DNA from 3 places in the Massilia sp. KIM genome. Region 2 is predicted to be linked to each of the others. Evidence: predicted binding sites of a transcription regulator. Region 2 holds the regulator's gene; each other region holds the start of a gene.

Region 1 (9,644 bases), on a different contig from region 2:
GGATGGCGCGCTGCTCCAGCACCAGGCGGCACAAGGCCGCCGCTTCCACATCGGGCTGCTCGTGCGCGCAGGCGCCGTCCGGCGGCGCCAGCTTCGTGTCGGTCGGGAAGCGATCCATTGTCGGGGCTACTTGTGCTGTTGCTCAAGAGAAATTGCCAATTTTCAATCATAGCCGAGAATTGGCAAACTCTCTACAACCGGAAGGCACATGAGGAAAAAACACCACAAGTGCCCCTGCCCGCTCAGAAGGCGTCGCCCGGCACCCTCACCCAGCCTTCCATCAGCACGCGCGCGCTGCGGCTCATGATCGCCTTGCTGACGCTCCATTCGCCGTTCGCCTCGACCGCCTCGGCGCCGACCCGCAGCGTGCCCGAGGGGTGGCCGAAGCGCACCGCCTGACGGGCGCCGCCGCCGGCCGCGAGGTTGACCAGGGTGCCGGGAATGGCGGCGGCGGTGCCGATCGCCACCGCGGCCGTGCCCATCATGGCGTGGTGCAGCTTGCCCATCGAGAGCGCGCGCACCAGCAGGTCGATCTCGCCGGCGGCCACCGGCTTGCCGCTCGAGGCCAGGTAGTCGGCCGGGCGCGCGACGAAGGCGATCTTGGGCGTGTGCTGGCGCTTGGCCGCGTCCTCGATGCGCTCGATCAGTCCCATGCGCAGGGCGCCGTGGGCGCGGATGGTCTCGAACATGGCCAGCGCGCGCGGGTCGCCATTGATCGCTTCCTGCAGCTCGGTTCCGGTATAGCCGATCGCCTCGGCATTGACGAAGATGGTCGGGATGCCGGCGTTGATCATGGTCGCCTTGAGGGTGCCGACGCCGGGGACCTCCAGCTCGTCGACCAGGTTCCCGGTCGGGAACATGGACCCGCCCGCGCCCTCCTCTTCGGCGGCCGGGTCCATGAATTCGAGCTGGACTTCGGCCGCCGGGAAGGTCACGCCGTCGAGTTCGAAGTCGCCGGTCTCCTGGACCTGTCCGCCGCTGATGGGCACGTGGGCGACGATGGTCTTGCCGATGTTGGCCTGCCAGATGCGGACCACGGCGACGCCGTCGCGCGGCACGCGTTCCGGATCGACCAGGCCGTTGCTGATGGCGAAGGGGCCGACCGCCGAGGACAGGTTGCCGCAGTTGCCGCTCCAGTCGACGAAGGGCTTGTCGATCGAGACCTGGCCGAACAGGTAATCGACGTCGTGGTCCGGGCGGGCGCTCTTCGACACGATCACGGCCTTGCTGGTGCTCGAGGTGGCGCCGCCCATGCCGTCGATCTGCTTGCCGTAGGGGTCGGGGCTGCCGATCACGCGCAGCAGCAGCGCATCGCGCGCATCGCCGGGCACGCGCGCGGATTCGGGCAGGTCGTCGAGGCGGAAGAACACGCCTTTGCTGGTGCCGCCACGCATGTAGGTGGCGGGGATCTTGATTTGGGGGGTGCTTGGCATATCGCGTCCAAAAAGATGTCAGTGTTGACCATTAACCGTCGTTCCCGCGAAGGCGGGAACCCAAGTTTGCGAGCGCAGCCGCTGTGCATGCAACACTTGGGTCCCCGCCTTCGCGGGGAGTCGTAGGCGCCAGTGGCGCGTACGACGTACTTACGGTGCCGTGCTGCATGCGTAGCCGCTGCGCACACAAACTTGGGTCCCCGCCTTCGCGGGGACGACGTGCTTATGGTGCAGTGTTGCATGCGTAGCCGCTGCACACACAAACTTTGGCCCCCGCCTTCGCGGGGAGTTGTAGGCGCCAGTGGCGCGTACGACGTGCTTAGGGTGCGGTGCTCATGTGCGTGCGTTGACCGCTCATGCCGCCGCCTTCGACGCCGACGACTCCAGGAAGTCCTGCGCAAAACGCTGCAGCACCCCGCCCGCCTCGTAGATCGCCACTTCCTCGGCGGTGTCGAGACGGCAGGTCACCGGCACCTCCACGGTCTCGCCTCCCTTGCGGTGGATGACCAGGGTAAGCTCGGCGCGCGGCGTGCGCTCGCCCACCACGTCGAAGGTCTCGGTGCCGTCGATGCCCAGGCTCAGGCGGTCCACGCCCGGCTTGAACTCCAGCGGCAGCACGCCCATGCCCACCAGGTTGGTGCGGTGGATGCGCTCGAAGCCCTCGGCCACGATCGCCTCCACGCCCGCCAGGCGCACGCCCTTGGCCGCCCAGTCACGCGAGGAGCCCTGGCCGTAGTCGGCGCCGGCGATCACGATCAGCGGCTGCTTGCGCTCCATGTAGGTCTCGATCGCTTCCCACATGCGCGTCACCTGCCCGTCCGGCTCGATGCGCGCCAGCGAGCCCGCCTTCACGTTGCCCATCGCGTCGCGCACCATCTCGTTCTTCAGGGTCGGGTTGGCGAAGGTGGCGCGCTGCGCCGTCAGGTGGTCGCCGCGGTGGGTGGCGTAGGAATTGAAGTCTTCCTCCGGCAAGCCCATCTTCGCCAGGTATTCGCCGGCCGCCGAATCGAGCAGGATGGCGTTCGACGGCGACAGGTGGTCGGTGGTGATGTTGTCGCCCAGGACCGCCAGCGGACGCATGCCGCGCAGGGTCCGCTCGCCGGCCAGCGCGCCTTCCCAATATGGCGGACGGCGGATGTAGGTGCTCATCGGACGCCAGTCGTACAGCGGGCTCACGCTCGCGCCGTCGTCCTGCACGCGCGCGAACATCGGCGTGTAGACCTTGCGGAACTGCTCCGGCTTGACGCTGGACTCGACGATGGCGTCGATCTCCTCGTCCGAGGGCCAGAGATCGGCCAGGCGGATCTCGCGGCCGGCGGCGTCCACGCCCAGCACGTCCTTCTCGATGTCGAAGCGGATGGTGCCGGCGATCGCATAGGCCACCACCAGCGCGGGCGACGCCAGGAAGGCCTGCTTGGCGTAGGGGTGGATGCGGCCGTCGAAGTTGCGGTTGCCCGACAGGACGGCGGTGGCGTACAGGTCGCGCTCGATGATCTCCTGCTGGATGGTGGGGTCGAGCGCGCCGCTCATGCCATTGCAGGTGGTGCAGGCAAAAGCGACCACGCCGAAGCCGAGCTTTTCCAGCTCGGGCATGAGACCCGCTTCTTCCAGGTACAGCGCAACGGCCTTGGAGCCCGGCGCCAGCGAGCTCTTTACCCAGGACTTGCGCACAAGGCCGGCGCGGTTGGCGTTACGCGCCAGCAGGCCGGCGGCGATCATGTTGCGCGGATTGTTGGTGTTGGTGCAGCTGGTGATCGCCGCGATGATGACGGCGCCGTCGGGCATCAGGCCCGGCTCGTTCTCCACCTTGCCGGCGATGCCGCGCGCCGCCAGTTCCGAGGTCGGCACGCGCTTGTGCGGATTCGAGGGGCCGGCGATGTTGCGCACCACGCTCGACAGGTCGAAGGTCAGCACGCGCTCGTATTGCGCGTTCTTGAGGCTGTCGGCCCAGAGGCCGGTTTCCTTGGCATAGGTCTCGACCAGCTTCACCAGTTCCTCGTCGCGGCCGGTCAGGCGCAGGTACTTGATGGTCTGCTCGTCGATGTAGAACATCGCGGCGGTGGCGCCGAATTCCGGCGCCATGTTGGAGATGGTGGCGCGGTCGCCCAGGGTCAGCGCGGCCGCGCCCTCGCCGTAGAACTCGAGGTAGGCCGAGACCACCTTGGACTGGCGCAGGAATTCGGTCAGGGCCAGCACGATGTCGGTGGCGGTGATGCCGGGCTGGGGTTTGCCGGTGAGCTCGACGCCGACGATGTCCGGCAGGCGCATCCACGAGGCGCGGCCGAGCATGACGCTCTCGGCTTCCAGGCCGCCGACGCCGATGGCGATCACGCCCAGGGCGTCGACCATCGGGGTGTGGGAGTCGGTGCCGACCAGGGTGTCCGGGTAGGCCACGCCGTCCTGGACCTGGATCACGGGCGACATGCGCTCGAGGTTAATCTGGTGCAGGATGCCGTTGCCCGGCGGGATCACGTCGACGTTCTGGAAGGCCTTCTTGGTCCATTCGATGAAGTGGAAGCGGTCTTCGTTGCGGCGGTCTTCGATGGCGCGGTTCTTGGCGAAGGCGTCGGGGTCGAAGCCGCCGCATTCCACGGCCAGGGAGTGGTCGACCACCAGCTGGGTCGGGACCACCGGGTTGACCAGGGCCGGGTCGCCGCCCTGCTGCGCGATGGCGTCGCGCAGGCCGGCCAGGTCGACCAGGGCGGTCTGGCCCAGGATGTCGTGGCAGACCACGCGCGCGGGAAACCAGGGGAAGTCGAGCTCGCGCTTGCGCTCGATGATCTGCTTGAGCGAGTCGGTCAGCGCGACGGGGTCGCAGCGGCGGACCAGGTTCTCGGCCAGCACGCGCGAGGTGTAGGGAAGCGTGTCGTAGGCGCCGGGCTGGATGGTGTCGACGGCGGTGCGGGTGTCGAAGTAGTCCAGCGAGGTGCCTGGGAGGGGTTTGCGGTGGTTTGAATTCATGGCGGTGCTCATGACGTACGTACTCGTGATGCTTGCTTGTTTAGCCAGCCGGGAGACCGTCGTCCCCGCGAAGGCGGGGACCCAAGTTCGTGCGCAGGCCACTCACGCAAACTTGGATCCCCGCCTGCGCGGGGATGACGGTCTTGAAGGTGCGGGTCAGGGTGTGAGCCGCTGCTACGCTGACGCTCCTTTTAGTGCGTTTACCTGCATTTATTTGCGCGCTTCGATCGGCACGAACTTCAGATCCTCCGGACCCACGTAGTTCGCGCTCGGACGAATGATCTTGTTGTCGATGCGCTGCTCGATGATGTGCGCCGCCCAGCCGGAGGTGCGCGAAATCACGAACAGCGGCGTGAACATGGCCGTCGGCACGCCCATCATGTGATAGGACACCGCCGAGAACCAGTCCAGGTTCGGGAACATCTTCTTCACTTCCCACATCACCGACTCCAGGCGCTCGGCGATGTCGAACATCTTCATCGAGCCGGCTTCCTGCGACAGCGAACGCGCCACTTCCTTGATCACTACGTTGCGCGGGTCGCTGATGGTGTACACCGGGTGGCCGAAGCCGATCACGACTTCCTTGTTGGCCACGCGGTTGCGGATGTCGGCCTCGGCTTCGTCGGCGTTCTCGTAGCGCTTCTGGATGTCGAGCGCGACTTCGTTGGCGCCGCCGTGCTTCGGACCGCGCAGCGCGCCGATCGCGCCGGTGACGGCCGAGTAGATGTCGGAACCGGTGCCGGCGATCACGCGGCTGGTGAAGGTTGAAGCGTTGAACTCGTGCTCGGCGTACAGGATCAGCGAGGTGTGCATCGCACGCACCCAGGACGCGCGCGGCTTCTCGCCGTGCAGCAGGTGCAGGAAGTGGCCGCCGATCGAATCGTCGTCGGTCTCGACCTCGATGCGCTTGCCGTTATGGCTGTAGTGGTACCAGTACAGCAGGATCGAGCCGAACGAGGCCATCAGACGGTCCGCGATGTCGCGCGCGCCGGCCAGGTTATGGTCGTCCTTCTCCGGCAGCACGCAGCCCAGCACCGAGGCGCCGGTGCGCATCACGTCCATCGGGTGGGCGCCTGCCGGCAGCGCTTCCAGCGCGCTCTTCACCGCCTGCGGCAGGCCGCGCAGCGATTTCAGCTTGGCCTTGTAGCCCTTCAGCTCGGCCACGGTGGGCAGCTTGCCGTGCACCAGCAGGTAGGCGATCTCTTCGAATTCGCAGGTGTTGGCCACGTCCAGGATGTCGTAGCCGCGGTAGTGCAGGTCGTTGCCCGACTTGCCCACCGAGCACAGCGCGGTGTTACCGGCGGCGACGCCCGACAGGGCGACGGATTTCTTGGGTTTGAAGGTCGGGGTCTCGTTGGTCTGGGTCATGCTTGGGTCTCCGGAGTTTTATTTGGATTTGTTGGCGGCGAACAGCGCGTCCAGCTTCTGCTCGTAGCTGTGATAGTCGATGCGCTCGTAGAGTTCGGAACGGGTCTGCATGGTGTCGACCACGTTCTTCTGGGTGCCGTCGCGGCGGATCGCGGTGTAGACGTTCTCGGCCGCCTTGTTCATGGCGCGGAAGGCCGACAGCGGGTACAGCACCAGGCCCACGTGGGCGCTCTTCAGTTCCTCGGTGGTGAACAGCGGGGTCGAGCCGAATTCGGTGATGTTGGCCAGCACCGGCACCTTCACGGCGTCGGCGAACTTGCGGTACATGTCCAGGCTCGTCATGGCTTCCGGGAAGATCATGTCGGCGCCCGCCTCCACGCAGGCCACGGCGCGCTCGATGGCGGCGTCCAGGCCTTCCACGGCCAGCGCGTCGGTGCGCGCCATCACGACGAAGTTCTCGTCGGTGCGGGCGTCGACGGCGGCCTTGACCCGGTCGACCATCTCGTCCTGGCTCACGATTTCCTTGCCCGGACGGTGGCCGCAGCGCTTGGCGCCGACCTGGTCCTCGATGTGGCAGGCGGCGGCGCCGGCCTTGATCAGGGAGCGCACGGTGCGCGCCACGTTGAAGGCCGAAGCGCCGAAGCCGGTGTCGACGTCGACCAGCAGCGGCAGGTCGCACACGTCGGTGATGCGGCGCACGTCGATCAGGACGTCTTCCAGGCCCGAGATGCCCAGGTCCGGCAGGCCGAGGGAGCCCGCGGCCACGCCGCCGCCCGACAGGTAGATCGCCTTGAAGCCGGCGCGCTTGGCCAGCAGGGCGTGGTTGGCGTTGATCGTGCCGACCACCTGCAACGGAGATTCTTCCTGAACCGCCTTGCGGAACGCGGCGCCTGCGGAGTATTGGCTCATTGCTTACCTTTCTTGATGCGTTGAAGAGTGACGTCCCACCTTAATGCAAGCGGCGTGCCATCTTGCTTGAGCGCACGCACATCCTCGTGATTTGTTTATTTTCAAGCACTTGTGTGAACGACGCGACGTTGCTGCGCAGGTGGGGATACGCGCGTGTTTCAACAATGTTTCATTATGAAACATCTGAGCGAAACTGTGAAACACCAGTACAGAACCGGCACCACAAAAGCGTCGTCCCCGCGCAGGCGGGGACCCAAGTGGCTGGCGTAATCGAAACGCCGAACTTGGGTCCCCGCCTGCGCGGGGACGACGGTGGTGGTTAGCCTGCCCCCCCCTCCCCGCGTGCGCGGGAACGACGGCGGTGCTTGGCTTGGGTCCCCGCCTGCGGGGGGCGACGGAGAGGATGCTTGGGTCCCCGCCTGCGCGGGGACGACGGATGGGATGGCTCGGGTCCCCGCTTGCGCGGGGACGGGCGAGCTGTCAGTGCGCCGAAGCGGCTGCTGCGCCGATGCCGGTTTCCGAACGCACTTCCTGCGCTTCGAAGCCGGCCTTGTCGATCGCGGCGCGCGGGCTCTTGTCAGTGACCGAGAAGAACCAGATGCCGAAGAAGCCCACCGCCATCGAGAAGATCGCCGGCGAGGTGTAGGGGAAGATCGGCGCGGCATTGCCCAGCACGTCGACCCACACCGACTTCGACACGATAGTCAGCACGACCGCGGTCGCCAGGCCCAGGAAGCCGCCGATGGTCGCGCCGCGGGTGGTGCAATCCTTCCACAGCACCGACATGAACAGCACCGGGAAGTTGGCCGAGGCCGCGATCGCGAAGGCCAGCGACACCATGAAGGCGACGTTCTGCTTCTCGAAGGCGATGCCGAGCAGCACCGCGACCACGCCCAGCACCAGGGTGGTGATCTTCGACACCTTCAGTTCGCTCGCGCTGGTGGCCTTGCCCTTGGCGAACACGGTGGCGTAGAGGTCGTGCGACACGGCCGAGGCGCCCGACAGGGTCAGGCCGGCCACCACCGCCAGGATGGTCGCGAAGGCCACGGCCGAGATGAAGCCGAGGAAGATGTCGCCGCCCACGGCCTTGGCCAAGTGGACCGCCGCCATGTTGTTACCGCCCAGCAGTTTGCCTGCCGCGTCCTTGAAGTCCGGGTTGGTGCCGACCAGCACGATCGCGCCGAAGCCGATGATGAAGGTCAGGATGTAGAAGTAGCCGATCCAGGTGGTCGCCCACAGCACCGACTTGCGCGCTTCCTTCGCGCTCGGGACGGTGAAGAAGCGCATCAGGATGTGCGGCAAGCCGGCGGTGCCGAACATCAGCGCCATGCCGAAGGAGATCGCCGAGATCGGGTCCTTCAGGAAGGTGCCCGGGCCCATGATCGACTCGCCCTTGGCGTGCACTTCGGTCGCGGTGGCGAACAGTTTTTCAGGGCTGAAGTTGTACTGCGCCAGCACCGAGAAGGCCATGAAGGAGGCGCCCGACAGCAGCAGCACGGCCTTGATGATCTGCACCCAGGTGGTCGCGGTCATGCCGCCGAACAGCACGTAGACCATCATCAGGATGCCGACCAGCACCACGGCGATCCAGTACTCGAGGCCGAACAGCAGCTTGATCAGCTGGCCGGCGCCGACCATCTGCGCGATCAGGTAGAAGGCCACCACCACCAGGGTGCCGGAGGCCGCGAACACGCGGATCGGCTTCTGGTGGAAGCGATAGGCGGCCACGTCGGCGAAGGTGTAGCGGCCCAGGTTGCGCAGGCGCTCGGCCATCAGGAAGGTGATGATTGGCCAGCCGACCAGGAAGCCGATCGCATAGATCAGGCCGTCGAAGCCGTCCAGGAAGACCGCGGCGGAAATGCCGAGGAAGGACGCGGCAGACATGAAGTCGCCCGCGATCGCCAGGCCGTTCTGGAAGCCGGTGATGCCGCCGCCGGCGGTGTAGAAATCGGAAGCGGAACGGGTCTTGGCCGCGGCCCACTTGGTGATGAACAGGGTGAGCACGACGAAGATCGCGAACATGCTGATCGCGGTCCAGTTGGTGGCCTGCTTGGCGGCCTGGCCGAGGTCGGGCGCGGCCATCACGGCGCCGCTGGCGGCGAGCAGCGCCAGCGCTGCAGTGCTGCGGTTCAGGTTCTTCATGCGTTCACCTTCTGGGCCTTGGCGACATTGGCCTTGATGGCGTCGGTCAGTTGATCGTATTCGCTGTTGGCGCGGCGCACGTAGATGGCGGTCACGATGATGGTAAAGGCAATGACGAACAGGCCCAGCGGAATGCCCCAGGACATCACACCGTCGCCGATGCGGCTGCCCATGAATTCCTTGTCGAAAGCGCAGAGCAGAGTGAAGCCGTAGTAGACGACCATCATGCTCCAGGTGAGGGCCCAGCCGAACTTGGAACGCCGTTCGACGAGCTTGCGGTAATTGGGGTCGCTCTTGACCCGCTTGACGATCTCTTGATCCACTTCTGTCTCCTGATGTTTTCGTGATGCCTATGCGGTACATGTGTTCCAGGCTGACTTCATCCTACGGGCGCGCGCTTACCGCATGCTTACGCGGATCCGATCTTTTCCGACGGCTGGCTGGACCGGCGCCGGCGTTCCAGCTTGAAACACCGCGGCGGAAATGCCTTACACTTGCGCCATGAGCTACCCCGCCCGCCCCGCCGCGGAAGGCGGCGACAAGCCCGTCATCTGGACGGTATCGGTGTCGCGCCTGTCCGACCTGTTCCGCGACATCACACTCGAATACGACCATCTTGCTTTGATCGAGCCGCTGCATCTTGGTTTCGACGAGGCCGCCCGCCACATCCGCGAACGCATGGCCACCGAGCGCTGCGACGTGGTGATCGCGGCCGGCTCCAACGCGGCCTATCTCAAGGGACGGGTGTCGGTGCCGGTGGTGGTGGCCAAGGCCAGCGGCTTCGACGTGATGCAGGCGCTGTCGCGCGCGCGCCGGGTGTCGAAGCGCATC
Region 2 (9,644 bases):
CGCACAAGGCCTTGTCGCTGCTGCTGGTGATGAGGACGGCCGCGACGCCGGCGTCGTCCTTCCAGGCGTTCAAGGCCGCGGTGAGCGCGCGCACCATCTCGAGCGAGAGCGAATTCAGCGCCTTGGGGCGGTCCAGGGTGATGATGCCGGTGCGATTGGCGACACGGGTGAGGACGTGGTCGGTCATGGCGTGTTCTGTGATTGAAAAGATAAGCATTTTACAGAACACGGATGCAAAAAGGGCGTCCCCTCAGACGCCCTTGCTAGTGGTGCCCTGCGGCCGATCAGGCTGCAGCGACGTCGCCGTTTTCCGGCAGGCGCTTCAGCGCCATGTGGTCATGACTGCGGAGCATTTGCTTGTGCTTCAGAACCTGGCGATCCAGCTTATCCATCAGGGTATCGATCGCGGCGTACAAGTCTTGCGCGACACTGGCCACGTGCAGGGTTTTCCCCGATACCTGTAGGTTGATTTCCGCTTTTTGCCTTTTTTCTTTCTCAGTGAGATTGTCGACGCAGAGGAAGACATGGGTGTCGATCACTTGATCGAAATGCCGAATGATGCGCTCGAGCTTATTCTGAACGTATTCACGGATAGCGGGGGTCACTTCGAGATGGTGTCCACTGATTGTGAGGTTCATACACACTCCTTTGAAGATGTCGCGCCGCCCAGGCACAAGGCAGGAGTGGGCAGCGCTGTTACAAGGCTTTGCGGAGGCTGACGGGAGGGATCTTGAGCGCTTCACGGTATTTCGCGACCGTCCTGCGCGCAATGACCATGCCTTGTTCCCCGAGCATCTCCGCGATCTTGCTGTCGGATAATGGATTCTTAGGGTCTTCTGCTCCTGTCAATTGCGCGATGAGCGCGCGGATCGCCGTCGAAGAGGCTTCTCCCCCCGCCTCGGTGGCGACATGGCTTCCGAAGAAGTATTTCAACTCAAACATGCCGTGCGGGGTCAGCATGTACTTCTGCGTTGTGACACGGGAAATTGTGCTCTCGTGTAGACCTAGTGTATCAGCTATCTCACGTAAAACAAGGGGCCGCATGGCAACCGCACCGTGCGAAAAGAAATTCTTCTGGCGCTCGACGATGGCCTCTGCCACACGGAGGATGGTGTCGAAACGCTGGCGCATGTTCTTGATGAGCCACTTGGCTTCCTGCAGCTGGGCGTTCATGCCTTCGCACTTCCCCTGCTTCATGAGCGAGGCGTACAGGCTGTTCACGCGCAGGCGCGGCATCACGTCCGGATTGAGCAACACCGCCCAGCCGCTCTTGGCGCGCCGCACGATCACGTCCGGCACCACGTAGTCCGAGACGTTGGCCGCGAAGGCCGCGCCCGGATGCGGATTGCAGGCGCGCACCACGGCCTGCACCTCGCGCAGGTCCTCGTCGTCGCAGTCCAGCGCCTTCTTGAGCTTGCTGTATTCGCGCTGGGCGAACCAGCTCAGGTAGCCCTCGACGATCTTGAGGGCCAGGCGCCGCGTCACCAGGGGCACGCCGGGCATGCGGCGGATCTGCAGGGCCAGGCATTCGCCGGCGCTGCGCGCGCCCACGCCGATCGGGTCCAGGCTCTGCACCAGGGCCAGGGCGCAGCGCAGCTCGTCCATCTCGATCTCGAGTTCCTCCGGCAGGCGCGCGTGGATCTCGTCCAGCGGTTCTTCCAGGTAGCCGTTGTCGTCCAGGGCGTCGATCACCAGCTCGGCCAGCGCGCGGTCGCGCGCCGAGCAGCCGGTGGTGCGCACCTGTTCCATCAGGTGCTCGCGCAGGGTGACACTGCTGGCTTCCAGTTGCGGGCGGCCGTCCTCGTCGTCGCCGCCGCGTCCGCCGCCGCCTTCGCCCCAGTCGCCATCGTGCAGCTCGCGCTCGCCGCCCTCGGCGGCGCCGTCCGCGCCGTCGGCGTGCTCGGCCGGCGCGGCCTCGCCTTCCGCCGCGCCGGGCGTGGCGGCCGGCGCTTCGCCATTGGGCGGCGCGTTATTGATGGCGCCATCTGCCAGCAGGCGCACCGAGCGGTCGAGCGGATCGTCGAGGCGCTCCAGCATCGGATTATCGGACAGGATCTGCTCGATCTCCTGGTGCAGCTCGAGCGTGGACAACTGCAGCAGGCGGATCGACTGCTGCAGTTGCGGCGTCAGTGCAAGGTGCTGGGAAGTGCGTAGCTGCAGGGACTGTTTCATGTCTACATGCGGAAGTGTTCACCCAGGTAGACGCGGCGCACGGATTCATTGGCGATGATGTCGTCGGGCCGGCCCGAGGCCAGCACGGCGCCCTGGTTGATGATGTAGGCGCGGTCGCAGATGCCGAGCGTCTCGCGGACGTTGTGGTCGGTGATCAGGACACCGATCTTGCGCTCCTTCAGGAAGCGCACGATGCGCTGGATCTCGATCACGGCGATCGGATCGACGCCCGCGAAGGGCTCGTCCAGCAGCACGAAGCGGGGATTGGTGGCGAGCGCGCGCGCGATCTCGACGCGGCGCCGCTCGCCGCCCGACAGCGCCAGCGCCGGGCTCTCGCGCAGCTTCTCGATCTGCAGGTCGGCCAGCAGCGTGTCGAGGCGCTCGTTGATCTGCTCCTTGGTGAGCGGCTTGCCGTCCTGCTTCTGCAGCTCGAGCACGGCGCGGATGTTCTCCTCCACCGTCAGCTTGCGGAACACCGAGGCCTCCTGCGGCAGGTAGGACAAGCCCAGCACCGCGCGCCGGTGGATCGGCAGGCTCGAGATGTCGGTGCCGTTGATGTCGATGCTGCCGGCGTCCGAGGGCACCAGGCCGACGATCATGTAGAAGGAGGTGGTCTTGCCGGCGCCGTTCGGCCCCAGCAGCCCGACCACCTCGCCGCAGTCGACCTGCAGCGAGACGTCGCGCACCACCAGGCGCTTGCCGTAGGTTTTCTGCAGCCCCTTGACGATCAAGGTGCTGCCGCAGTCGCGGGCCTCCATCACTGCTTCCCTGCCGGGGCCGCGCCCTGCGTTGCGCCTTGTGCCGGGGCCGCGCGCTTGGGCGCCAGGATCAGGGTGCCGCGGCCGCCGCCGACCTTGCTCTCGCCGCTGGCGTCGTTGCGCACGGTGGCGACTTCCTTGCGGTTGTCGTAGGCGATGAAGGGCGCGGTGATCTCGTTGGTCACGCGCTGGCCTTCGAGCTCCTTGACGATCGCGTTCGAGAACAGCTTCACGACCTCGGTGCGCTCTTCGTATTCGATGCGCTGGGCCTGGCCGTCGACCCACAGGTCGGGGCCGCCGTCGCGCTTCTGGCGGAAGGTGGCGACCTTGCCCGGGTTCGCGGTCAGGGTCACGCTCATGTAGCCTTCCGGGGTTTCCTTCACCAGGGCGCGGTCGGACTTGAGCACCAGTGTGCCGCGGGTGACGACCACGTTGCCGGTCAGGATGCGGGTCTGGGTGACTTCGTCGACGTCGAGCGAGTCGAAGTTGATCACCGCCTGCTTGAGGGAATCGGCGCGCTCGGCCATGGCCGTGAGCGACACCAGGGAGAGGAATGCGACAGCGAGTAGTTTCTTCATATTGTGCTGGTCAGGAGTTGGCTGGCGCAGGCTCTATTGGCGCCCGCGCGGCGGATAGACGATCTGCCCGCGGCTGGCGATGTGCAGCTTCTGGGTGGCGTTGTTGGCCACCATGCCGATGCCCTTCACGCTGGAGGCGCCGAGCTGCATGTCGATCGGCTGGTCGGTCTTGATGATTTCTTCGTCCGGCAGCGCAGTGAGCTTCTCGGTGCGCACGCGCAGCGCGTCCGACTGCGGGGTGCGCGGACGCTGCAGGTCGACGTTGCCGAGCAGGTCGACGCGGTGCTCGCCGTGGAAGATCTGGGCCTTGTCGGCGGTGACCGTCATCGGCGGGCGGCCCGGCTCGACCCCGCGCATGACCGGCGCCTCGACGTGCGAGACGTCGCCTTCCGGGATGTGGGTCAGGCGCTTGCCCGACACCACGTAGCTGGGCTGGCCGTTGGCGGTCATGCGCACGAAGGAGAAGTTCTCGACGATGTAGTCCGGTTCGTTGGGCGGCCCGCCCGGACGCGCGTCCGGATCGCCCTCCTGCATCAGCTGCAGCAGCCAGAAGCTGCCGAAGGCGCAGAACACGCCGGTCAGCATGATGGTCAGGAGTTTCCAGCGGTGCGCGGTGCGCTTGTTGGAGGTGACGTAGGGGGCCATGGCGCGGACCTCGTCAGGCGAAGTAAGGCGCGAGCGCCTGTTCGTAGGTGCCCTGGGCGCGCATCACCAGGTCGCAGACTTCGCGCACCGCGCCCTTGCCGCCCGCGTTGCGGGTCACGTAGTGGGCGCGGTGCTGGACCTCGGGGTGGCCCGAGGGCACGGTGACGGCGAAGCCGACGCGCGTGAACAGCGGCAGGTCGATCACGTCGTCGCCGATGTAGCCGCATTCCTCCGCGCTCACGCCGGTGGCCTGGAGCAGCTCGGCGAAGCCGACGCGCTTGTCGTGGATGCCCTGGTAGACGTGGGAGATGCCGAGGTCGGCCGCGCGCTTGACCACGATGGGCGAATTGCGCGCGCTGATGATGGCGGTCTTGACGCCGGTCTTGTTGAGCAGCTGGATGCCGAGGCCGTCGAGCACGTTGAAGGTCTTAGTGACTTCGCCGTCCGGGCCGTAGGTCAGGCTGCCGTCGGTGAGCACGCCGTCGACGTCGAAGATCATGACCTTGACGCGGGACGCGCGTTCCATGTGTGCGAGGGGCAGCATCAGATCACCTTGGCGCGCGTGAGGTCGTGGATATGGAGGGCGCCGACCAGGCGGTCCTCGTGGTCCACCACCAGCATCTGGTTGATGCGGAATTCCTCCATCACGGCGACGGCGTCCACGGCCAGCTGCTCGGGATGGATGCGGCGCGGGTTGGCGTGCATGACGTCGCGGATGGTCAGCCTGGTGAAGTCCTGGACGCGCTCGATCAGGCGGCGCAGGTCGCCGTCGGTGAACACGCCGATCGGGCGGTTGTCGGGGTCGACCACGGCGGTCATGCCCATGCCCTTCTGGGTGATCTCGAGCAGGGCGCGGGTCAGCGGCACATCCGGCGCCACCTTGGGCACCGCCTCGCCGCTGCGCATCACGTCGCGCACGTGGGTCAGCAGGCGACGGCCGAGGGCGCCGCCCGGGTGCGAGAGCGCGAAGTCTTCCTCACGGAAGCCGCGCGCGTCGAGCAGGGCCACGGCCAGGGCGTCGCCCATGGCCAGGGTCACGGTGGTGCTGGTGGTGGGCGCCAGGTTCAGGGTGCAGGCCTCCTTGGCCACCGAGATGTCGAGGTGGACTTCGGCCAGCTGGGCCAGGCGCGACTGCGGCTTGCCGGTCATGGCGATCACCTGGGCGCCCATGCGCTTGACGGCCGGCAGGATGTCGAGCAGCTCGCTCGACTCGCCGGAATTCGAGATGGCGATGAAGACGTCGTTCGGGGTCACCATGCCCAGGTCGCCGTGGGCGGCCTCGCCCGGGTGGACGAACATGGCCGGGGTGCCGGTCGAGGCCAGGGTGGCGGCGATCTTGCGGCCGACGTGGCCGGACTTGCCCATGCCGGAGACCACGACCCGGCCCTGGCAGGCATAGATGCGCTCGGCGGCGCGCACGAAGCTGTCGTCGTCGCCCAGGCGCGCATGCAGGGCCCGGATCGCGTCGGCCTCGATGGCGAGGGTCTCGCGGCCCAGTTCGAGCACGCGGCGTGCCTGGCTCTCGTCGAAACTTTTCAGCATTGTTTTTTCATGGGTTACACTCATTCCGGAAGTATAAACGAATTGGGAAAGCAAAAAACTTGCCAGACGCAACAAACAACAACATGGGGTGGGCCGAAGACGATGCATTCGGGACTTGAACTCACCCTTCTCCTCCTCGGCTGCGCCGTCCTGGGCGTGGTCGCCTTCCGCATGCTGCACCTGCCGCCGATGCTCGGTTACCTGGCCGTCGGCGTCCTCATCGGCCCCCACGCCCTGGCCCTGGCTGACGACAGCCCGGCCACCCACGCGCTGGCCGAATTCGGCGTCGTGTTTTTGATGTTTTCCATCGGCCTGGAGTTCTCGCTGGCGCAGTTCAAGGCCATGCGCAAGATCGTGTTCGGGCTCGGTCTCGCGCAAGTCGTATTGACAATCGCGGCCGCGATGCTGTTCGGACAACTGGCTTCCTATTTCTCACCCAGCCTGCATATCAGCTGGCAGGCCGCCTTCGCGCTGGGCGGGGCGCTGGCCATGTCCTCGACCGCCATCGTAGTCAAGCTCCTGACCGAGCGCCTGGAACTGGAAAGCGAGCACGGGCGGCGCATCATCGGCATCCTGCTGTTCCAGGACCTGGCCGTGGTGCCGCTGCTGATCCTGATCCCTTCGCTGGCGCGCAACCCGGAAGACCTGCCGGCCACCCTGGGCCTGGCGGCGGTCAAGGCGGCCGCGGTGCTGGCCCTGCTGCTGTTCTTCGGCCAGAAGCTGATGCGGCGCTGGTTCACGGTGGTGGTCAAGCGCCGCTCGCAGGAACTGTTCATGCTCAACCTGCTGCTGGTGACCCTGGGTTCGGCCTGGATCACCGAGCAGGCCGGCCTGTCGCTGGCGCTGGGCGCCTTCGTGGCCGGCATGCTGATCTCGGAAACCCAGTACAAGCACCAGGTGGAGGAAGACATCAAGCCCTTCCGCGACGTGCTGCTGGGGCTGTTCTTCATCACCATCGGCATGCTGCTCAACCTCGAGCTGGTGCTGCGTCACTGGTGGCTGGTGCTCCTGCTGCTGGTGCTGCCGGTGCTGCTCAAGTTCGCCCTGATCGCCGGGCTGGCCAAGCTGTTCGGCGCCTCCGACGGGGTCTCGATGCGCACCGGGATCGCCCTGGCCCAGGCCGGCGAATTCGGCTTCGTGCTGCTCAACCTCGCCTCCGGCTCGAAGCTGATCGACCCTTTCCTGATGCAGCTGGTGCTGGCCTCGATGGTGCTGTCGATGCTGGTGGCGCCGCTCCTGATCGCCAACATGGACAAGATCGTGATGAAGTTCGCGTCCAACGAATGGATGATGCAGTCGCTGGCCCTGACCCAGCTCGCCACGCGCACCATGAAGACCCAGAAGCACGTGATCATCGCCGGCTTCGGGCGCAGCGGCCAGAGCCTGGCCACCCTGCTCAGCGAGGAAAAGCTGCAATGGTATGCGCTCGACCTCGACCCCGAGCGGGTCCAGGAGGCGCGCGCCGCCGGCGCCAACGTCTCCTACGGCGACGCGGCGCGGCGCGAATCCCTGATCGCGGCCGGCATCAACCGCGCCAGCGCGCTGGTGGTCACCTTCGCCGACACCCGCCTGGCGCTCAAGGTCCTGCACCTGGTGCACGAGCTGGCGCCGGAGCTGCCGGTGATCGTGCGCAGCCACGACGACAGCGACCTCGACACCCTCAAGGCGGCCGGCGCGACCGAGGTGGTGCCGGAGGCGCTGGAGAGCAGCCTGATGCTGGCCTCGCACGCCCTGGTGATGCTGGGCGTGCCGCTGCGGCGCGTGGTGCACCGGGTGCAGGCGGCGCGCGACGAGCGCTATGCGGCCCTGCGCGGCTGGTTCGTCGGGGCTAGCGACCTGGCCGACGACCCCGAGCACAGCCACGTGCGCCTGCATTCGGTCAGCCTGCGCGAAGGCGCGGCCGGGGTGGGCAAGGCATTGATCGAGCTTGGACTGGAGCAGGTCGGAGCCGAAGTGACCACCCTGCGGCGCGGCGGCCAGAATATCGACCCGGGGCTGGACACCGTGCTGCGCGAGGGCGACGTGGTGGTGGTGCGTGGCGACGGCGACGCCGTCGCGCGCGCGGAGGAAAGGCTGCTCTGAGGCCGGGAGTCTGCGCGGCAGACTGCTGGAGAGCCGGGTTCAGGCCAGGGTGACGACCTGGTTGCGCCCGCCCGCCTTGGCCTTGTACAGGGCCGAATCGGCGGTGGCCACCAGGTCCTGGGCCACGCCCTCGATCGCGTGGTCGCGCTCGAAGTCCGAAAGCGTGCTCACGCCGATCGACACCGTGACGTTCACCTGCTCGCCCGTGCCCAGGTCGACCGGCTCGGCCGCCACGCTGGCGCGGATGCGCTGGGCCACCATGGTGGCGGCTTCGAGGTCGGCATCGATCAGCAGCACCACGAATTCCTCGCCGCCGAAGCGCCCCAGGGCGTCGGACATGCGCAGCTCGGCCTTGATGCGGTTGGAGATTTCGCGGAGCACCTCGTCGCCGCTCTGGTGACCGTAGGTGTCGTTGACGCGCTTGAAATGGTCGATATCGATGTACATGCAGGACAGGCGGTAGCCCTGGCGGCGCGCGCGTGCGATCTCTTCCAGCAGGCGGCGGTCCATGTAGCGGCGGTTGTAGACGCCGGTGAGCGAATCGGTCAGCCCGATGTACTTCAGCATCTCGTTGCTGATCACGTTTTCCAGGCAGATCGCGATGATCGAGCCCATGTGCTCGACGAAGTCGGTGCCGAGGTTGGCCGTGAAGCGGTTGGGGTCGGTGCTGCCCAGGTTCAGGCTGCCGATCAGGCGGGTGTTGCGCAGCAGCGGCACCAGGGCCACGCTCTGCAGCCCGGCCGGCGGATGCGGGAAGGCGGCGCAGTGCTGGGACGGCGCGTAGGGACCGAGCAGCGGGCGCGGGCGCGGCTGCTCGAGGTCGAAGCCGAGCGCCACCGCGTGCTCGCAGAACAGCAGGTTGGGCAGCGCGTCGAAGTCCACGCCCAGCTTGTGCATCACGGTGTAGATGTCGGCGTCCTGGTCGACCAGCGACAGGGTCACGATGTCCAGCTCGGAAATCACGGGCAGCACGCGGAAGATCGTGCTCACCAGCTCGGGAAAGCTGCCGGCGCCGACGATCTGCAGGTCGAAGGCCTGGTGGCGGCACATGATCTCGTGATTGCGCTCCGCCTGTTCGAGCAGATACGCCATGCGCGCGCGCAGGGTCTCGTTCTCCGCCATCAGTTCACGCGTCAGCGCGTCCGGCTCGTGCATGGAAATTCCTTTCAGCAATAACCATAACATTACGCCATCTGCACAGGCTTGGAAACGAAAACCGCCCCCGGACCGGTCAATGACGGGCGAATACGCGACACTGTTGCGGGCTTGTCAACGGCCGCGCAGCAAGGGCTCAGAAGGCGATGCTGGCGTCCAGTTCCTGGCCGACGCGCAGGCGCAGGCCGGCGCCTTCGGTGAGGATGCAGTTCATGCCGACGCTGACCGCCCCTTCCAGGCGCGGGTTGGCGCGGTAGGTCTGGAGGATGTCGAGCGGGTCCGGGCCGGGGATGCCGGTGGCCTGGTCGATGGCGGGAATCGGGCAGCGCGCGCAGGGTTTCACCGGGCGCAGCACCACGCCTTCGCCCGCGAAGGATTCGACGAAATCCTCCTCGAAGGCCTCGATGCCCTCGACCACCAGGTTGGGGCGGAAGCGGTTCATCGGCAGCGCGGCGCGGCCGGCGGCCGCCAGTTTCGCATTGAGGTCGTCGAGCGAGGCCTGGCCGATCAGCAGGAAGGGATACCCGTCCGAGAAACGGGTTTCGGCGGCGACGCCGCCGGTCCACTTGGTGCTGGTGGGGCGCTGCACGTCCGGGCGGAAGCGCACCAGGCGGCAGGCGCCGCCCAGCACGTCGGCGAACCAGGCCGCGGCGGCGTCGCCGCAGTCGGCGGACGGCACGCTGTGATCCCAGATCTGCACCTGGAGCGTGGC
Region 3 (9,644 bases), on a different contig from region 2:
GCTCGCGCTCAAGCACCAGCCGCACTTCATCTGCATCGCGCGCGAGCAGGTCGAGGACGGCAACCAGGTGGTGGAGCAGCTGCGCGCCGAGCTGCCCAAGACCCTGATCTTCATCGTCTCGGGCACCCTCGACGCCCAGGCGGTGCAGGAGGCGCTGGCGCGCGGGGTGCATGGCTTCATCGTCAAGCCGTTCAAGGCCGACACCGTGCTCAAGACCATCCGCAACACGGTGATCGCCTGGGTCAAGAAGCAGCAGGGGCAGGGCGGGGCCCAGGAGTCCTAGCAGAGGGTTAGGCGCGCCGCCTGATCTCGTCCGCGGCGATCGCCGCCAGCTCGCGCAAGGCCCGCAGTTCGCGCTCGCGCAGCCGGCGCGCCTCGCGGTCCAGCACGCACAGCGTCCCGAACGGCAGCCCGTTCGCATCCAGCAGCGTGTACCCCGCATAGAAGCGGATGTGCGGCTCCCCGGTCACCAGCGGGTTGTCGCGGAAACGCGCGTCGTCCGCCGCATCCTCCACCACGAAGGGCCCCGGCTCCTGCACGATCGCATGGCTGCAGAAGGCCCACTCGCGCGGCGTCTCAGGCAGGGCCACGCCGACGCGCGACTTGAACCACTGGCGGCGCGAGGACAGCAGCGTGAGCAGGGCCATCGGGCATTCCGTGACCTGGGTCGCCAGCCAGGTCAGGCGGTCGAACACTTCCTCCGCCGGGCTGTCCACCAGCCCGCTGGCCGCCAGCGCGGCCAGGCGCTCGGCTTCGTTGTCCGGCACCGGATAGCCGGGCGCGGGATCGGGCAGGAATTCGCCGTCGGCGTCGACCGCCGCGCGCGGGCGCTGCGGCGTCGGCGCGGGCGGCTCCACCCCGCGTTCCTGCAGCAGGTGCAGCACGGCGCTCATGCGCACGCGCCGGTGGCCGCCGGGCGTCTTCCAGGTCGGCAGGGCGCCGCTCTCCATCCACAGCTGGGCGGTGCTGACCGCCACCCCGAGCAGGCGCGCCGCCTCGCGGGTGGTCAGGATCGGATCGTTGTCGGGATGGGCGCGCATGGAAAGGCCTGTCTTCTAAATGCTGGCGATTCTACACCAAACAACTAAATTTGACGAATTTACTGGTTCTGTACAGAAATTTGTTGACCGGCACCGTCAAATCAGGAAACAATGCTTTCCTGAATCATCAATTTCATCAATTTGCGCAAATCGTCTGCGACATCGGATCCCCATGCCTTCATTGCATCACCCGCCGCGCGAAACGGCGCGCCTCGAAGCCCTGCGCCGCCTGGAGCTGCTGGACACGCCGCCGAGCGAATCCTTCGACCGCATCACGCGCATGGCCGCGGCCCTGTTCCACCTGCCGGTGGCCGCGGTGTCGCTGACCGACAGCGAGCGCCAGTGGTTCAAGTCCAAGGTCGGGGTCGGGCACTGCGAGATTCCGCGCTTGCGCGCTCCCTGCGCGGCGGTGGCGGACGAGGGCAGGATGCTGGTGATTCCCGACCTGCTCGAGGACGCGCATTTCCGCGACAGCACCCTGGCCGGACAGGGCGTGCGCTTCTACGCGGGCGCGCCCCTGATGACCAGCGATGGCTACTGCCTGGGCGCGCTGTGCGTGCTCGGCCTCGCGCCGCGCCAGGCCAGCGAGGCCGAGTGCGCCGCGCTGCAGGACCTGGCGGCGATGGTCATGGCCCAGATCGAGCTGCAGCACGCGCTGGGACGGATCGATCCCACCAGCGGCCTGCCCAACCGCCAGCAGTTCATCAGCGACGTGCGCGACCTGCGCCTGGCCGAGGAGCCCGGCGCGCAGCGCCTGGCGGCCCTGGTCAGCCTGGCCAGTCCCGAGCAGTTGAGCGAGGCGCTGCGCGTGATGGGCGCGGCCTATCTCGACGAGATCGTGCGCGAGGCCCAGCCACAGCTGCGCCAGCTGGCCGGCGGCGCCAAGCTGTACCAGGTAGGCAGCACGCAATTCGCTTTCGTCGCCGCGCAGGACGCGCAGCTCGACGACTTGTGCGCGCACATGCTCGAGTGGCTCGCCACGCGCCAAGCGGCCGGCCAGGCGCGCTTCATCACCACCACCACGATCGGCGTGGCGCCCTTCACGGTCGGCTTCAGCAAAGGCCTGGACGTGCTGCGCAACATGCATAGCGCCGCCCACGACGCCCTGGGCGCCGAACGCGGCGTGCGCGTGTTCTCGTCGGAGCAGGACGCGGTCTACCGGCGCCGCTTCTGGCTGGTGAGCGAATTCGGGGCCGCGCTCGAGCGCCCGCAGCAGCTGCGCCTGGTGTTCCAGCCCAAGGTCGGCCTTGGCGACGGCGCCTGCGCCTCGGTCGAGGCCCTGCTGCGCTGGACCCACCCGGAGCACGGCCCGGTGTCCCCGGCCGAGTTCATGCCGGTGGTCGAGGGGACCTCGCTGGCGCGCGCCACCACCGCCTGGGTGCTGGAGGCGGCGCTGGACCAGCTCGCCGCCTGGCGCGCCGAGGGCCTGCGCCTGCAGGTCGCGGTCAACGTCTCGGCGGTCAACCTGGAGGAGCCGGATTTCTGCGAGCGCATCCTGGATGGCCTGGCGGCGCGCGGCCTGGACCCGGCCAGCCTGGCGCTGGAACTGACCGAGAGCGCACTGATGCGCAATCCCCAGGCCGCCCACGCGGCGCTGGAGCGCCTGGCGGGCGCCGGCGTGCAGCTCGCGATCGACGATTTCGGCACCGGCTACAGCAGCCTGGCCTACCTGCAAAGCCTGCCGGCCAAGGTGGTCAAGATCGACCAGTCCTTCGTGCGCGGCATCGGCCACGATGGACGCAAGCGCGCCCTGGTGGAAACCATGATCAAGCTGGCCCACGACCTCGGGCACGACGTGGTGGCCGAGGGCGTGGAAACCGAGGACGAAGCCCGGGTGCTGCGCGCCGCCCGTTGCGACCAGGCCCAGGGCTTCCTGTATGCGCGGCCGATGGAGGCCCTGGCTCTCGGAGGCTGGCTGGGGGAGCGCGAGCTGGCCGCGCTCGCGCAGCCGGCGTGAGCCGCGTTCCGGTTACCGGAGCCGGCCGGGCCGGGCGATCGGGGAATTGCTCATGCAGACATGAATTTTGTTGCTGTGAAGTATTTTTAGAATCCGCCGCGCAATGAGGATTCCCGCATATTCAGCCATGTTCTGGCCGGGATAAGCCTGTTATTGTTGAGAAATAGAAAGACTGTCGCAAAACTTTACACAAGAGTTTAACAGTTCGTACATATATGAATTTAAACTTTTGATTTAAAAGCAAATGTAACCGTGGCACACGACTTGCTTAGAGGCATGGGCGCGATCCGAGGGATCCGCGACTCATTCACCATGCTTAAAGGAGAACCCGTAATGCCACGCATCCTGCGTACCGTCCTGCTGCCCATCCTGCTGTGCGCCAGCGCCATCTCGGCCCACGCCACCCAGATCGCCGTGTTCGGCTCCCCGGCCAACGGCCTGAAGAACTTCAACGACACGGTCGCCGCCGCCAACGGCAGCGCTACCCATGACAAGTGGGAGAACCTGTCCGGCGGCTACAGCTTCGACCGCGGCAACTACACCGTCACCCGCAACAATGGCGGCTACCTGGCGCCGGAGACCTACGGCGACCTGTCGGGCCAGGTGGTCAGCATCGATCCCGTGGACGATGGCGACGGCGGCAAGGGCAGCGGCGTGACCCTGAGCTTCAAGTCGGCGGTCAACGCGATCGGTTTCGAGGTCGGCGACTGGGGCACCTGCTGCCTCCCGTCGGCCCTCTACATCTCCTTCGACGGCGGCCAGGCAATCCGCGTCGGCCTGTCCGAGCAGCCAGGCGATGTCGAGTTCGACGGCAAGGACGAAGTCTTCGTGGGCGCCTTCGACGACGCCGGCTCCTTCACCACCGTGCAGTTCTGGGGCGACGGCTTCGGCGAATACCTGCTGTTCGGCGGCACCGTGCACTACGCGCTGATCGACGAGGGCAGCCTCGAGGTGCCGGAACCGGCGTCGATGGCGCTGGTCGGCCTGGGCCTGGCCGCAGCCGGCCTGGCGCGCCGCCGCAAGGCCGTCAAAGGCTGAGGGAAGGGAAGGAAGAAGGGCGCGCGCGGGCAGGCATGGCATGCCCGCCCGGGTGGGCCGGCAAGATGGGCGGCCTCTCAGGCCGCCGACCTGGCGTCGATGATGCCGCCGCCGAGGCAGACGTCGCCGTCGTACAGCACGGCCGACTGGCCCGGGGTGACCGCCCACTGCGGGTCGAGGAAGTCGAGCGCGAAGCGCTCCAGCCCCTGCGGGCTGACCGTGCAGGCCACGTCGGCCTGGCGGTAGCGGGTCTTGGCCGAGAGCGGTCGCGCATCCGGCGCCTCGCCCGCGATCCAGCTGGCCTGGCCGGCCTCGAGGCGGTTCGAGAGCAGCCACGGATGGTCGTGGCCCTGCACGATGTAGAGGGCGTTCTCGGCGATGTCCTTGCGCGCCACGAACCAGGGTTCGCTGGTGCCGTCCGGGTTCTTGCGCGACTTCAGGCCGCCGATGCCGATGCCCTTGCGCTGGCCCAGGGTGTAGAAGGACAGGCCGACGTGCTCGCCGACCACGCTGCCGTCGTCCAGCCTGATCGGACCCGGCTTATAGGACAGGTAGCGGTTCAGGAAGTCGCGGAAAGGGCGCTCGCCGATGAAGCAGATGCCGGTCGAGTCCTTCTTGGCGGCGTTGGGCAGCTTGAGCTTCTCGGCGATCTTGCGCACCTCGGTCTTGGCGATCTCGCCCAGCGGGAACAGCGACTTCGAGAGCTGCGCCTGGTTCAGGCGGTGCAGGAAGTAGCTCTGGTCCTTGGTGTGGTCGAGGGCCTTGAGCAGCTCGAAGCGCTCGCCGTTCTGGCGCACGCGCGCGTAGTGGCCGGTCGCGATCAGGTCCGCGCCCAGCTTCATCGCGTGGTCGAGGAAGGCCTTGAACTTGATCTCGGCGTTGCACAGCACGTCCGGGTTGGGGGTGCGGCCCGCCTGGTACTCGCGCAGGAATTCCGCGAACACGCGGTCCTTGTATTCGGCGGCGAAGTTGACCGCCTCGATGTCCACCCCGACCACGTCGGCCACGCTGGCCGCGTCGATCCAGTCCTGGCGGGTGGAGCAGTATTCGGAATCGTCGTCGTCTTCCCAGTTCTTCATGAACAGGCCGATCACCTCGTAACCCTGTTCCTTCAGCATCCAGGCCGCGACCGAGGAGTCGACGCCGCCCGACATCCCGATCACGACTTTTTTCTTGCTCATGGTCTTTCCGTCTTGGTTCAGATCCCGCCTTCGAACACCGAAGGGTGGGTGTACAGCAGGTGCAGCGGGGTGCGATGGCCGGCCAGGTAGTCGTCCACGCACTGCAGCACGATCGGACTGCGGTGGCGATCGACGGTGGCGGCGATCTCGTCGCGCGTCATCCACAGGGTGCGCAGGATGCCCTCGTCCAGCGGCTGTTCGAGCTTGCGCCCGGCCTCGCCGCAGAAGGTGAAGCGCAGGTAGGTGACGTCGACGCCGCGCGACTTCGAGTGGTAGCGCGACATGTACATGCCCACCAGCGCGCGCGGAATGAATTCGTGCGCGGTTTCCTCCAGCGCCTCGCGCACCACGGCCTGCTCGAGCGATTCGTGCGGGTCGAGGTGGCCGGCCGGCTGGTTCAGCTTGATGCCTTCGCTGGTCTCCTCCTCGATCAGCAGGAAACGGCCATCGCGTTCGATGATCGCGGCCACGGTAACTGATGGTTTGAAGATATCGGTCATGCCTGTCCTTGAAAATGAGCCGGTATTCTACCTTGAGCGGGGCGGCGTCGCTCAGCCATGCCCTGTCTCGTGTGCTTGCTTGTCGTTAATTTGCTTTGATTTGCCACAAAAATTACGGGAAATTCCCTGTTCTGCCTGCGGCTTTCTCGCCACAATTCCTTGTTATCCAAAGAATATTTATGTTTAGGCAATTAATATAAATACGTGTTAGATTGTTAGCCGGTTCATTCCACAAGTGGAGGGCTTCATGAGGATAGGCATACCGGCCGAGACCAGGCCGGGCGAGACCCGCGTCGCAGCGACCCCCGAAACCGTCAAGAAGCTGGCAGGCAAGCACCAGGTGCTGGTGCAGTCCGGCGCCGGCGTCCAGGCTTCCATCCCGGACGCGGCCTTCGAAGCCGCCGGCGCCGCCATTGTCGATGCGCCCACCGCCCTGGGCGCCGAACTGGTGCTCAAGGTGCGCAGTCCGGACGCCGCCGAGCGCGCCCAGATGCAGCGGGGCGCGGTGCTGGTCGGCATGCTCAATCCCTTCGACGCCGACAACCTGGCGGCCCTGGCCAGCGCCGGCCTGGTCGCCTTCGCGCTGGAGGCGGCGCCGCGCATCACCCGCGCCCAGTCGATGGACGTGCTCTCGTCCCAGGCCAACATCGCCGGCTACAAGGCGGTGATGCTGGCCGCTAATACCTACCAGCGCTTCATGCCGATGCTGATGACCGCGGCCGGCACCGTCAAGGCGGCGCGCGTGCTGATCATGGGCGTGGGCGTGGCCGGCCTGCAGGCGATCGCCACCGCCAAGCGCCTGGGAGCGGTGATCGAAGCTTCGGACGTGCGTCCGCCGGTCAAGGAACAGGTCGAGTCGCTGGGCGCCAAGTTCATCGACGTGCCTTTCCTTACCGACGAGGAGCGCGAGATCGCCAAGGGCGAGGGCGGCTACGCGCGCCCGATGCCACCCGACTGGATGCGACGCCAGGCCGAGCTGGTGCACGAGCGCGCCAAGCTGGCCGACATCGTCATCACCACCGCCCTGATCCCGGGACGCAAGGCCCCGGTGCTGATCGCCGAGGACACGGTGCGCGCCATGAAGCCCGGCTCGGTGATCGTCGACATGGCGATCGAGCAGGGCGGCAACTGCCCGCTCACGGAACTCGGCAAGACCGTGGTCAAGCACGGCGTGCACATCATCGGCGAGCCGAACCTGGCGGCCCTGGTCGCGGCCGACGCCTCGGCCCTGTACGCGCGCAACGTGCTGGACTTCCTCAAGCTCGTGATCGACAAGGACGACAAGTTCCACATCGACATGGAAGACGAGATCGTGCGCGCCACCCTGATGTGCGCGAACGGCGAGCTGCTGCGTAAATAAAGAACGGGACGGGAGCAACGCATGGACATCAGCCACACCATCATCAACCTGATCATCTTCGTGCTGGCCATCTACGTCGGCTACCACGTGGTCTGGACCGTCACGCCGGCCCTGCACACGCCGCTGATGGCGGTCACCAACGCCGTCTCGGCCATCATCATCGTCGGCGCCATGCTGGCCGCCGGCCTCACCGAAGGACTGACCGGCCAGGTGGCCGGCACCCTCGCCGTGGCCCTGGCGGCCGTGAACGTGTTCGGCGGCTTCCTGGTCACCCAGCGCATGCTGGAGATGTTCAAGAAGAAGGACAAGGGCGAGAAGAAGGGGGAGCAGGCATGAACTTCATCAGCATGAACGTCGTCACCCTGCTCTACCTGGTCGCCTCGGTGTGCTTCATCCAGGCCCTCAAGGGCCTGTCCTCGCCGTCCTCGGCGCGCATGGGCAACGCCTTCGGCATGACCGGCATGGCGATCGCCGTGCTGACCACGGTGGCCCTCATCTTCAAGCTCCAGGCCGAGCTGCAGACCGGCCACGGCATGGGCTTCCCGCTGGTGCTGCTGGGCGTGGTGGTGGGCGGCGCGATCGGCGCCTACGCCGCCAAGAAGGTCGAGATGACCAAGATGCCGGAACTGGTCGCCGCCATGCACTCGCTGATCGGCCTGGCCGCGGTGTGCATCGCGATCGCCGCGGTGTCCGAGCCCTGGGCCTTCAACATCGCCACCCGCGAGACCGCGCTGCCCTTCGGCAACCGGCTCGAGCTCTTCATCGGCACCTTCGTGGGCGCGGTCACCTTCTCGGGCTCGGTGATCGCCTTCGGCAAGCTGTCGGGCAAGTACAAGTTCCGCCTGTTCCAGGGCGCGCCGGTGCGCTTCGCCGGGCAGCACCTGCTCAACCTGGCGCTGGCGATCGCCATCATCGCGCTGGGCCTGGTGTTCTGCTTCGCCGAGGGCGTGGCGCCGGCCTGGAATCCCTTCATCCTGATGGCGCTGCTGTCCTTCATCCTGGGCGTCCTGATCATCATCCCGATCGGCGGCGCCGACATGCCGGTGGTGGTGTCGATGCTGAACTCGTATTCGGGTTGGGCGGCGGCCGGCATCGGCTTCTCGCTCAACAACTCGATGCTGATCATCGCCGGCTCGCTGGTGGGCTCGAGCGGCGCGATCCTGTCTTACATCATGTGCAAGGCGATGAACCGCTCCTTCTTCAACGTGATCCTGGGCGGCTTCGGCGGCGAGGCGGAGACGGGCGGCGGCGAAGCCAAGGAGCAGCGTCCGGTGAAATCGGGATCGGCGGAGGACGCGGCCTTCATCCTGCAGAACGCCGAGTCGGTGATCATCGTCCCGGGCTACGGCCTGGCGGTGGCGCGCGCCCAGCATTCGGTGAAGGAGCTGGCCGACAAGCTGACCGAGCACGGCGTCCAGGTGCGCTACGCGATCCACCCGGTGGCGGGGCGCATGCCTGGCCACATGAACGTGCTGCTGGCCGAGGCCGAGGTGCCCTACGACCAGGTGGCCGAGATGGAAGACATCAACGGCGAGTTTGGCCAGACCGACGTGGTGCTGGTGCTGGGCGCGAACGACGTGGTGAACCCGGCGGCCAAGGATCCGAAGTCGCCGATCGCCGGCATGCCCATCCTCGAGGCCTACAAGGCCAAGAGCATCATCGTCAACAAGCGCTCGATGGCTTCCGGCTACGCGGGCCTGGACAACGACCTGTTCTACCAGCCCAACACGATGATGGTCTTCGGCGACGCCAAGAAGGTGATCGAATCGATGGTCAAAGCCGTGGAATGAGCCGGGAGTACCGCTTCGACGTGTTCGGCACGCCGGTCGCGGTGCGCGCCGGGGAAGGGGGCTGGCAAGCCTTCTACCTCGGCGCCGAAGGCAAGCGCCGCCCGGCCGACTTCATCATCCCCTCCGACATCACCGCCCACAACCTGGGCGAGTACCTGGCCGACCTCTTCCACGAGGACGCCACCCCCAGGCACCCCGCCGTCACCCCGCTCTCGAACTAGGGTCTCTCAAACCAGGCCCCTCAAACTAGGGTCAGAGTCGATTTTTTGGGCAATTCCTCAAAGTTGTCAAAAAATTCGACTCCGACCCTAGTTTTTTCGTGTCTTCCTAGAAAGAATTGAGCGCATGCGTTTGCGCGGGTTCAAACGCGGTTTCCTTGCTTTCGCGGGATGTTGTGCTCCGACGAGCTCGGCGGGAGAAAAATAAATAGGGTCGGAGTCGACTTTTTGGGCAATTCCCCAAAGTTGTCAAACAACTCGACTCCGACCCTATTTTGGGGTTTAGCGGCGGCCGAACATCATGAGTTCGGCGAGCAGCATGCGCGCCGGCTTGACGATGTCGAGGGCGCCCAGGCCCAGGCCCAGCAGGGGCTGCAGGGGGCCGGCGCCGACGAAGGCGCGCGCCATCGCGTCGGTCAGGCCGATGGTCAGCCGGCGGTCGCGGGCGCGCTCGTCCATGAAGGCCTGGATCGCGCTCGGCTTGGCGCCGCGGCCCAGCGCGCGCGCCAGGACGGCGGCGTCGCGCAAGCCCAGGTTCAGGCCCTGGCCCGCCACCGGAT

The links. Region 2 encodes sigma-54, which starts transcription at its own class of promoters, with help from an activator protein. Its sites were predicted from a motif close to TGGCANGNAANCTGCTTT; they were not measured.
Region 1: a site for sigma-54 is predicted at 6,714-6,731, ahead of prpB (methylisocitrate lyase). Genes of this name have one in related genera too.
Region 3: a site for sigma-54 is predicted at 3,251-3,268, ahead of B0920_RS26280 (PEP-CTERM sorting domain-containing protein). Genes of this name have one in related genera too.

The regions. Positions count from the first base shown of each region.
Region 1 is NZ_MVAD01000001.1:2,411,534-2,421,177, forward strand. Features, by position in the region: gene B0920_RS10490 (EAL domain-containing protein) at 1-118, opposite strand, end outside; gene prpF (2-methylaconitate cis-trans isomerase PrpF) at 243-1,433, opposite strand; gene acnD (Fe/S-dependent 2-methylisocitrate dehydratase AcnD) at 1,788-4,394, opposite strand; gene prpC (2-methylcitrate synthase) at 4,605-5,762, opposite strand; gene prpB (methylisocitrate lyase) at 5,781-6,671, opposite strand; gene B0920_RS10515 (cation acetate symporter) at 7,152-8,813, opposite strand; gene B0920_RS10520 (DUF485 domain-containing protein) at 8,810-9,136, opposite strand; gene prpR (propionate catabolism operon regulatory protein PrpR) at 9,315-9,644, shown strand, end outside.
Region 2 is NZ_MVAD01000003.1:203,259-212,902, forward strand. Features, by position in the region: gene B0920_RS21160 (enoyl-CoA hydratase/isomerase family protein) at 1-187, opposite strand, end outside; gene hpf (ribosome hibernation-promoting factor, HPF/YfiA family) at 285-638, opposite strand; gene B0920_RS21170 (RNA polymerase factor sigma-54) at 697-2,172, opposite strand; gene lptB (LPS export ABC transporter ATP-binding protein) at 2,175-2,930, opposite strand; gene lptA (lipopolysaccharide transport periplasmic protein LptA) at 2,930-3,508, opposite strand; gene lptC (LPS export ABC transporter periplasmic protein LptC) at 3,542-4,153, opposite strand; gene B0920_RS21190 (HAD family hydrolase) at 4,167-4,697, opposite strand; gene B0920_RS21195 (SIS domain-containing protein) at 4,697-5,719, opposite strand; gene B0920_RS21200 (monovalent cation:proton antiporter-2 (CPA2) family protein) at 5,798-7,777, shown strand; gene B0920_RS21205 (diguanylate cyclase) at 7,817-8,932, opposite strand; gene B0920_RS21210 (MOSC domain-containing protein) at 9,069-9,644, opposite strand, start outside.
Region 3 is NZ_MVAD01000002.1:108,933-118,576, forward strand. Features, by position in the region: gene B0920_RS15255 (ANTAR domain-containing response regulator) at 1-283, shown strand, start outside; gene B0920_RS15260 (GAF domain-containing protein) at 291-1,040, opposite strand; gene B0920_RS15265 (EAL domain-containing protein) at 1,213-2,997, shown strand; gene B0920_RS26280 (PEP-CTERM sorting domain-containing protein) at 3,331-4,035, shown strand; gene mnmA (tRNA 2-thiouridine(34) synthase MnmA) at 4,113-5,216, opposite strand; gene B0920_RS15280 (NUDIX hydrolase) at 5,234-5,716, opposite strand; gene B0920_RS15285 (Re/Si-specific NAD(P)(+) transhydrogenase subunit alpha) at 5,964-7,076, shown strand; gene B0920_RS15290 (NAD(P) transhydrogenase subunit alpha) at 7,098-7,412, shown strand; gene B0920_RS15295 (NAD(P)(+) transhydrogenase (Re/Si-specific) subunit beta) at 7,409-8,866, shown strand; gene B0920_RS15300 (hypothetical protein) at 8,863-9,087, shown strand; gene B0920_RS15305 (UbiH/UbiF/VisC/COQ6 family ubiquinone biosynthesis hydroxylase) at 9,367-9,644, opposite strand, start outside.